Regions from separate parts of the Halomonas sp. IOP_31 genome, predicted to be linked through region 1. Evidence: predicted binding sites of a transcription regulator. Region 1 holds the regulator's gene; each other region holds the start of a gene.
The links. Region 1 encodes FNR, which switches genes on or off when oxygen is low (the NO sensors DNR and NnrR bind a similar motif). Its sites were predicted from a motif close to TTGATNTANATCAA; they were not measured.
Positions count from the first base shown of each region.

Region 2: kdgD (5-dehydro-4-deoxyglucarate dehydratase) is a predicted target of FNR. The motif match lies at 1,098-1,111, and genes of this name have one in related genera.
Region 3: K7I12_RS01365 (bifunctional enoyl-CoA hydratase/phosphate acetyltransferase) is a predicted target of FNR. The motif match lies at 1,015-1,028, and genes of this name have one in related genera.

Region 1 is NZ_JAIRBP010000028.1:45,462-47,727, reverse strand. It holds gene K7I12_RS13545 (hypothetical protein) at 1-632, opposite strand, end outside; gene fnr (fumarate/nitrate reduction transcriptional regulator Fnr) at 733-1,479, opposite strand; gene K7I12_RS13535 (nitrate reductase subunit alpha) at 1,778-2,266, shown strand, end outside.
Region 2 is NZ_JAIRBP010000046.1:6,726-8,991, reverse strand. It holds gene K7I12_RS16145 (glucarate dehydratase family protein) at 1-851, shown strand, start outside; gene kdgD (5-dehydro-4-deoxyglucarate dehydratase) at 1,196-2,113, shown strand; gene K7I12_RS16135 (TRAP transporter substrate-binding protein) at 2,147-2,266, shown strand, end outside.
Region 3 is NZ_JAIRBP010000001.1:267,427-269,692, reverse strand. It holds gene K7I12_RS01365 (bifunctional enoyl-CoA hydratase/phosphate acetyltransferase) at 1-925, opposite strand, end outside; gene K7I12_RS01360 (GrxA family glutaredoxin) at 1,096-1,368, opposite strand; gene K7I12_RS01355 (inositol monophosphatase family protein) at 1,477-2,266, opposite strand, start outside.

The DNA of each region.
Region 1 (2,266 bases):
GAGAAGCCAACCGCCGTGCGTCCGGACAGACGCAATGCCAGCTCGGTGACGGGCAGGTGGCTACGCTCAGGGCCAGCGGGGGCTGGCCACTCGTCCGCCGGTTGACGCTCACCGGGCACGCCGGCCGGCGTCTCAAGGTCTTGTAGGTCGACGAGCAACCGGTTGAAGCCGAGAGCGGCCAGCAGGGGCAGGCGTTGCGGTGACAGACCGCGAGGATCGATGCGCAACGCAAAGTCGCGATCGCGGCTACGCTTCAGCCCGAAATGCACGTCCAGCTCGGCGAGCAAGCCAGCCAGTTGACCGTCTCCGAGACGCCCCGCCCCGTTCCCGCTCAGCACGAGCCGCTCGATTCGGCGATCGCCATCGAACAGGGCGCTCTGAAGCGCTATCTCGCGCTTGAGATATCCCAGATATCGAACTGGCCCACGGCTATCGTGGCCCAGCCAGGAGGGCACATGGACATAAACCGTCAATGGCTTGGGGATGGGGTCTTCATTGCTGGCAAGCGCCACCAGCCGGTAATCGTCCGCCGAGCGCTTTTCCGGCAAGCGGACCAGGGTGGGAAAGAGTCCGTAATCCGGGGCCGGCCGGTCATGCTTAACGAGCAGAGCGAGATCGATGGAACGGTTCATTGGGCTACCGCAGTGAGCAGATCCAGACTCACCCTAGCGCGCACTACCGACAATGAGCTTGACCGGAATCAAGCCGTCAAACGAAGCCCACTGCGCCTGGTCAAGCCCGCGCCGCCTGGGCACCTTGCGCACCGAACGCCAGCCCCTGCATGGCGCAGATATCGACGATCTCGACCTCCTTGCCGGCGATGCTGACCAGGCCCTGCTCTTCCAGGCGACGGAAGGTGCGGCTCATGGTCTCGGGCACCAGGCCCAGATAGTTGCCCAGGTCGAGGCGCGACATCGGCAGGCGGAAACGTTGCGCCGAAAGGCCGCGGCTGGCGAAGCGCTCGGAGAACGTGAGCAGCACCACGGCCAGGCGCTGTTCGGCGGAACGCCGCGTCAGCAGGTGGTTGGTGCTCTGTTCGGCGAGCAGCTCGCGACTCATGATGCGCATCAACTGATGCTGCAGGGCCGGTGTGCGGTCGCTCAGATTCTCCAGTTCGGCATAGGGAATTTCACACACGCTGGCGGTTTCCAGAGCAACAGCCGTCGAGGGGTGATCCCGCGAGACGATGGCGTCGAGGCCGATGACCTCGCCCGGCAGATGGAATCCCGAAATATGCTCGTCGCCATTGGCCATGAGTGTCGTGGTCTTCACCGCCCCGGTACGCACCGCATAGATCGAGTTGAAACGTTGTCCGGCCTGAAAAAGAAGGGTGCCCCGGGACACCGGCTTGCGACGCTGCACGATCCCCGCCAACCTGCCGACGTCTTCCACCGGCAGGTTATCGGGCAGGCACAACGTGCGCAGACGACAGTTGTGGCAGTTATCGCGTGTCTCGCTCAGCGTCGCAATGCGGGTCATGGCGTGTTTCTCCTTTCTGCGCGCAATGTCATGAGCACGATGTTACCCAACGCCCGCCTAGCCCCCGATAACCATTTAGAGGTAGTCCGGGTGATATTGCGAGGTAAGCGAAGGAGTTCGCTACCCAACTTGACTGAAATCAAAATCGACCCGCCACGATCTCCTTAAGGTGATCTCAGTTCAAGCAGGGGAGGTTCGCCATGGCAAGCCAGCTGACACACCACACCTCTTGGCCCGGCGACGTGACCGAGCCGACGACTCCCTGACTCCTGACCGGACTTCATAGAGGCAAGCAGCAATGAGTCATTTTCTCGACCGCCTGCAGTATCTGGGCAAGCCCCGCGAGGCATTTGCCAATGGCCATGGCGAAACCCGCAGCGAATCCCGTGACTGGGAAGACGGCTATCGTGCGCGCTGGCAGCACGACAAGGTCGTGCGCTCCACCCATGGGGTGAACTGTACCGGTTCGTGCAGCTGGAAGATCTACGTCAAGAACGGCCTGGTCACCTGGGAAACCCAGCAGACCGACTATCCGCGCACCCGCCCCGACCTGCCCGACCATGAACCGCGCGGCTGCCCGCGTGGCGCCAGCTATTCCTGGTACCTGTACAGCGCCAACCGCCTCAAGTACCCGCTGGTGCGCAAGCGCCTGATCAAGCTGTGGCGCGAAGCGCTGGCCCAGTACATCGACCCCGTGCTGGCCTGGGCCGCCATCGTCGAAGACCCCGAGAAGACCGCACAGTACAAGAAGGCCCGCGGCATGGGCGGTTTTGTGCGCGCCGACTGG
Region 2 (2,266 bases), on a different contig from region 1:
CATACCCCAAGCCGATCAATCCCCGCGATGCCTGGGAAGAGCTGCGCTGCCGCGAGGCCCTGACCCCCGACGCCGTCGCCAACCTGGCCAAGGCGGCGTTTGATCGCTACGGCTTCAAGGACTTCAAGCTCAAGGGCGGTGTACTGCGCGGCGAGGAGGAAGCCGACTGCATCCGGGCGTTGCACGAGGCGTTCCCCGAGGCGCGGTTGACCCTCGACCCCAATGGAGCCTGGACGCTGGACGAAGCGGTGCGCGTGCTGACGCCGATCCGCGATCTGCTGAGCTACGCCGAAGATCCCTGCGGTCAGGAAGACAGCTATTCCGGGCGCGAGACCATGGCCGAATTCAAGAAGCGTACCGGCCTGCCCACGGCGACCAACATGATCGCCACCGACTTCAAGCAGCTGCAGTACGCGGTGCAGCTCAATGCCGTGGACATTCCGCTGGCCGATTGTCACTTCTGGACCATGCAGGGCGCTGTCGCGGTGGGGGAACTCTGCAACGCGTGGGGCATGACCTGGGGCTCGCACAGCAACAATCACTTCGATGTCTCGCTGGCGATGATGACCCACGTGGCCGCGGCCTGCCCGGGCGAGATCACCGCCATCGACACCCACTGGATCTGGCAGGATGGCCAGCGCATCACCAAGGAGCCGTTCCAGATTCGCGACGGCAAGCTGCGTGTGCCCGACGCGCCCGGGTTGGGTATCGAGCTGGACATGGAGCAGCTCGATGCGGCCCATGCGCTCTACAAGAGCCTCGATGTCACGCAGCGTAACGATGCCATGGCCATGCAGTACCTGATCCCTGGCTGGGCCTTCGATCCCAAGAAACCCACCATGGTGCGCTGACTGAGTGCACGTTCCATGAATCAACACTCAACCACGCTATAAAGGAATTAAGTCATGGCAGGCAAGCTTATAACGCGGGTTAACCTGGCGCATCTGAACGTTCGGTGGATTCCGCGCAAGGGTAGCCTGTCACTGCATGTGGCCGATCAGTTGTAAGGCTTGTTCGCATGACTATTCATTAGCCTTTGGTCTTATCAACTATGGTTGATGTTGCTTTGGTTTTGGCTAAACCTTACTTTCATTTGTATGATGTATGACAAACAGGCCAGAAGAGAGCTAACAAGTCCTGCTGTCTTCGCCCATGTCTGTGTCCCACCGCAGGGGCTCGAGCAAGAGGAACGAACGTGAGTTTTTCAAGAGACGATGTCGTGAAAGCGGTCGGCGATGGCCTGCTTTCGTTCCCCATCACCGACTTCGACGCCAGCGGCGCCTTCGATGCCGAGGGCTATCGCAAGCGCCTCGAGTGGTTCGTCAGTCATGACATCTCCGCCGTATTCGTGGCCGGCGGGACCGGCGAGTTCTTCAACCTGACGCTGGACGAGTACCGCGCGATCGTTTCCCAGGCCGTCGAGGCGGTGGGCGGCAAGCTGCCGGTCATCGCCAGCGCCGGGCTGAGCGTTGGCGCCGGCCAGGCCTACGCCAAGGCCGCCGAAGAAGCGGGCGCCGACGGTATCCTGCTGATGCCGCCATACCTCACCGAATGCCCGCAGGACGGCCTGGTGGAGTACGCCCGCCAGATCTGCGATTCGACGTCGATCAACGTCATCTACTACAACCGCGGCAACGGCATTCTCGAGGCCGACGCCGTGCAAAAGCTCGCCGATGCCTGCCCCAATCTGATCGGCCTGAAGGACGGCAAGGGTGACATCCAGGCGCTCAACAAGATCGTCAAGACGGTCGGCGATCGCCTGGTTTACGTGGGCGGCGTGCCCACCGCCGAGATCTTCGCCGAGGCGTATCTGTCCATCGGCGTCAACACCTACTCCTCGGCGGTATTCAACTTCGTGCCGGAAATGGCGGTGAAGTTCTACCGGGAGCTCAGGAAAGGCAATAAGGAGGTGGTTCGAGACATTACCCAGAAGTTCTTCATTCCCTTCATCGAACTTCGCGATAACAAGAAGGGCTATGCAGTAAGCCTGATCAAGGCGGGCGCCGACATCATCGGCAAGCCTGCCGGAAACGTACGCTCTCCGCTTGTCATGCCGAGCCTGGACGAGCGTCAGCAACTCGAAAGATTGGTTGAAACAGCCCATCAGCTATAACGACAAAACCAGCGATACAACAGGAGTCATATCATGCAAACAAGTAAGCGCTTTAGTGTAGCCGGTTGCCTGCAAGTCACCGCGATTGCGGGTGCACTGACCGCCATGGCCATGCCGGTCCAGGCCGAGCAGTGGCGGGGCTGGAACATCCAG
Region 3 (2,266 bases), on a different contig from region 1:
CCAGGCAGGCCAGCGCCGCCGATGCGAGACGGGTGGCGATATCGTCGCTGCGGCTGGTCAGCATGATCGGCACCTGGGCCCCCATCACCAGCCCGGCGGCCTGGGCGCCTGCGAGATGGATCAACAGTTTGGCGATCATGTTGGCCGCTTCCAGATCGGGCGCCACCAGAACGTCGGCGCGGCCGGCGACCGCCGAGTCGAGACCCTTGGCGCGGGCCGCCGCTACCGAAACCGCGTTGTCGATGGCCAGCGGGCCGTCGAGATCGCCGCCGGCGATCTGGCTGCGCTGACTCATCTTGCACAGCGCCGCGGCATCGAGCGTCGAGGGGATGCGTGGGTTGACGGTCTCGACCGCCGAGAGGATCGCCACTCTGGGACGCTCCAGGCCCAGCGCGTGGGCGAGATCGATGGCGTTCTGGACGATGTCGCGCTTGGCGGACAGGTCGGGCTGGATATGCAGGGCGCCATCGGTAATCAGCAGCGGCCGTGGGTAGCTGGCGACATCCAGCGCATAGATATGGCTCATCTGGCGTTCGCTGCGTAGGCCGGCCTCGCGGGCGAGCACCACGCTCATCAGCTCATCGGTATGCAGGGCGCCTTTCATCAGCGCCCGCGCCTCGCCGCTGGCTGCGATCCTGACGGCGGCTTCCGCCGAGGCATGGCTATGCGGGGTATCGACGATCCTCAATTCGTCGAGATCGGCATCGAGCTTCTCGGCGGTCGCCTCGATGCGGGCTCGCGGGCCGACCAGCAGCGGCTCGATCACTCCCTGGCGCCAGGCGGCCAGCGCTCCGCCCAGGGACAGCTCGTCACACGGGTGGACCACGGCGGTGCGGATGGGCGGGTAGCCGCGGGTCGCATCGATCAGTTGCCGGTGGCGATCGCCGACCGGGTGATCGTGGGGCAGGGTGTCTTGAGCCGCCATGCTGAAGTCTCCGTCATGCCGGGCATCGCCCGGGAATGCCACGACTATAGACGGGAATCGTCAGGCTGGCCAGCGAGGGTGTCGCCGGGTTGATCTGCGTCACGTCCGTCGGCACCTCGAAATGAAAACACCGGCCATGAGGCCGGCGTTCGAGGTCAGCGCTGCGTCGCTCAACTGACGCTTTCGGGCATCAACTCGTTTTCACGTACGTACTGGTCGAACTCGGTGAACCCGCCGATGTGCGTCTGATCGACGAAGATCTGCGGCACGGTCTCGACCGGCTTGCCGATGGTCTTTTCCATGTCGGCCTTGGTGATGCCTTCCTCGTGGATGTCGATGTACCGGTACTCGAAGTCATCGCGTGCGGTGCTGAGCCGCTCGGCAAGGTCCTTGGCACGTACACAGAAAGGGCAACCGGAACGTCCGAAGATAACGGTGATCATGGGCTCTCCTGAGCGTTGATGAATCTTGACTAGAACGTTGACGCCGATTGTCAGGCATCGTGGCCGCGTATGCCAATAGGGCGCCACTACCCAGGTCATTGCATGGCGCTATGAAGCTGCGTCATCGCCAGCGTGGCGGGCCTCGTCGGCATCTTTCAGCAGCTTGCGCAGGCTCGAGTAGATATCGGGTGCGGCAACCACGATATTTTCACCGTAGAGATCCTCGGTTATGCCCTCGGGACAGGCGTAGACGTGACCGGTGCGGGCGCCGGCCTCGCGAGCGATCAGTAGGCCGGCGGCGAAGTCCCAGGGCGAGACGCTCTCGTAGTAGGCGTCCAGTCGCCCGCAAGCGACATTGCACAGGTCGAGCGCAGCGGAGCCGCAGCGGCGTATATCCTGGCAATTCTGCATGACCGCCGAGAAACGCCTAAGTAGCGGCGCGCGGCCGTCGCGGCGATAGGGGAAGCCGGTGGCGATCAGGCTGCGCTCGAGTCTGGAGGCGAGACTGGCGCGAATCTGCCGATCGTCGCGCTTGGCGCCCTGGCCGCGAATCGCGGTAAAGGTTTCGCCGAGGATCGGTGCGTGTACCACGCCGACCTGGATCTTGCCGTCGAGCGCCCAGCCGATCGATACCGCCACATGCGGCAGGCCTTGGGCGAAGTTGACCGTGCCGTCGATGGGGTCGACGACCCACAGCGGTCCGCGTTGATCGAGGGTTTCCCGGTCCGGGGTAAGCTCCTCGCTGAGCCGGGGCTCGCCGGGAAAGTGCTGTTCGAGGCGCTGGCTGATCATTCGATCGATGGCGACGTCGACATCGGTGACCAGCTCGCTGCCCTTTTTATAGCGCTTCTCGTAGGAGGGATTCGCGCGGGCTGCGAGAATCTCCCGGCCGGCTTCT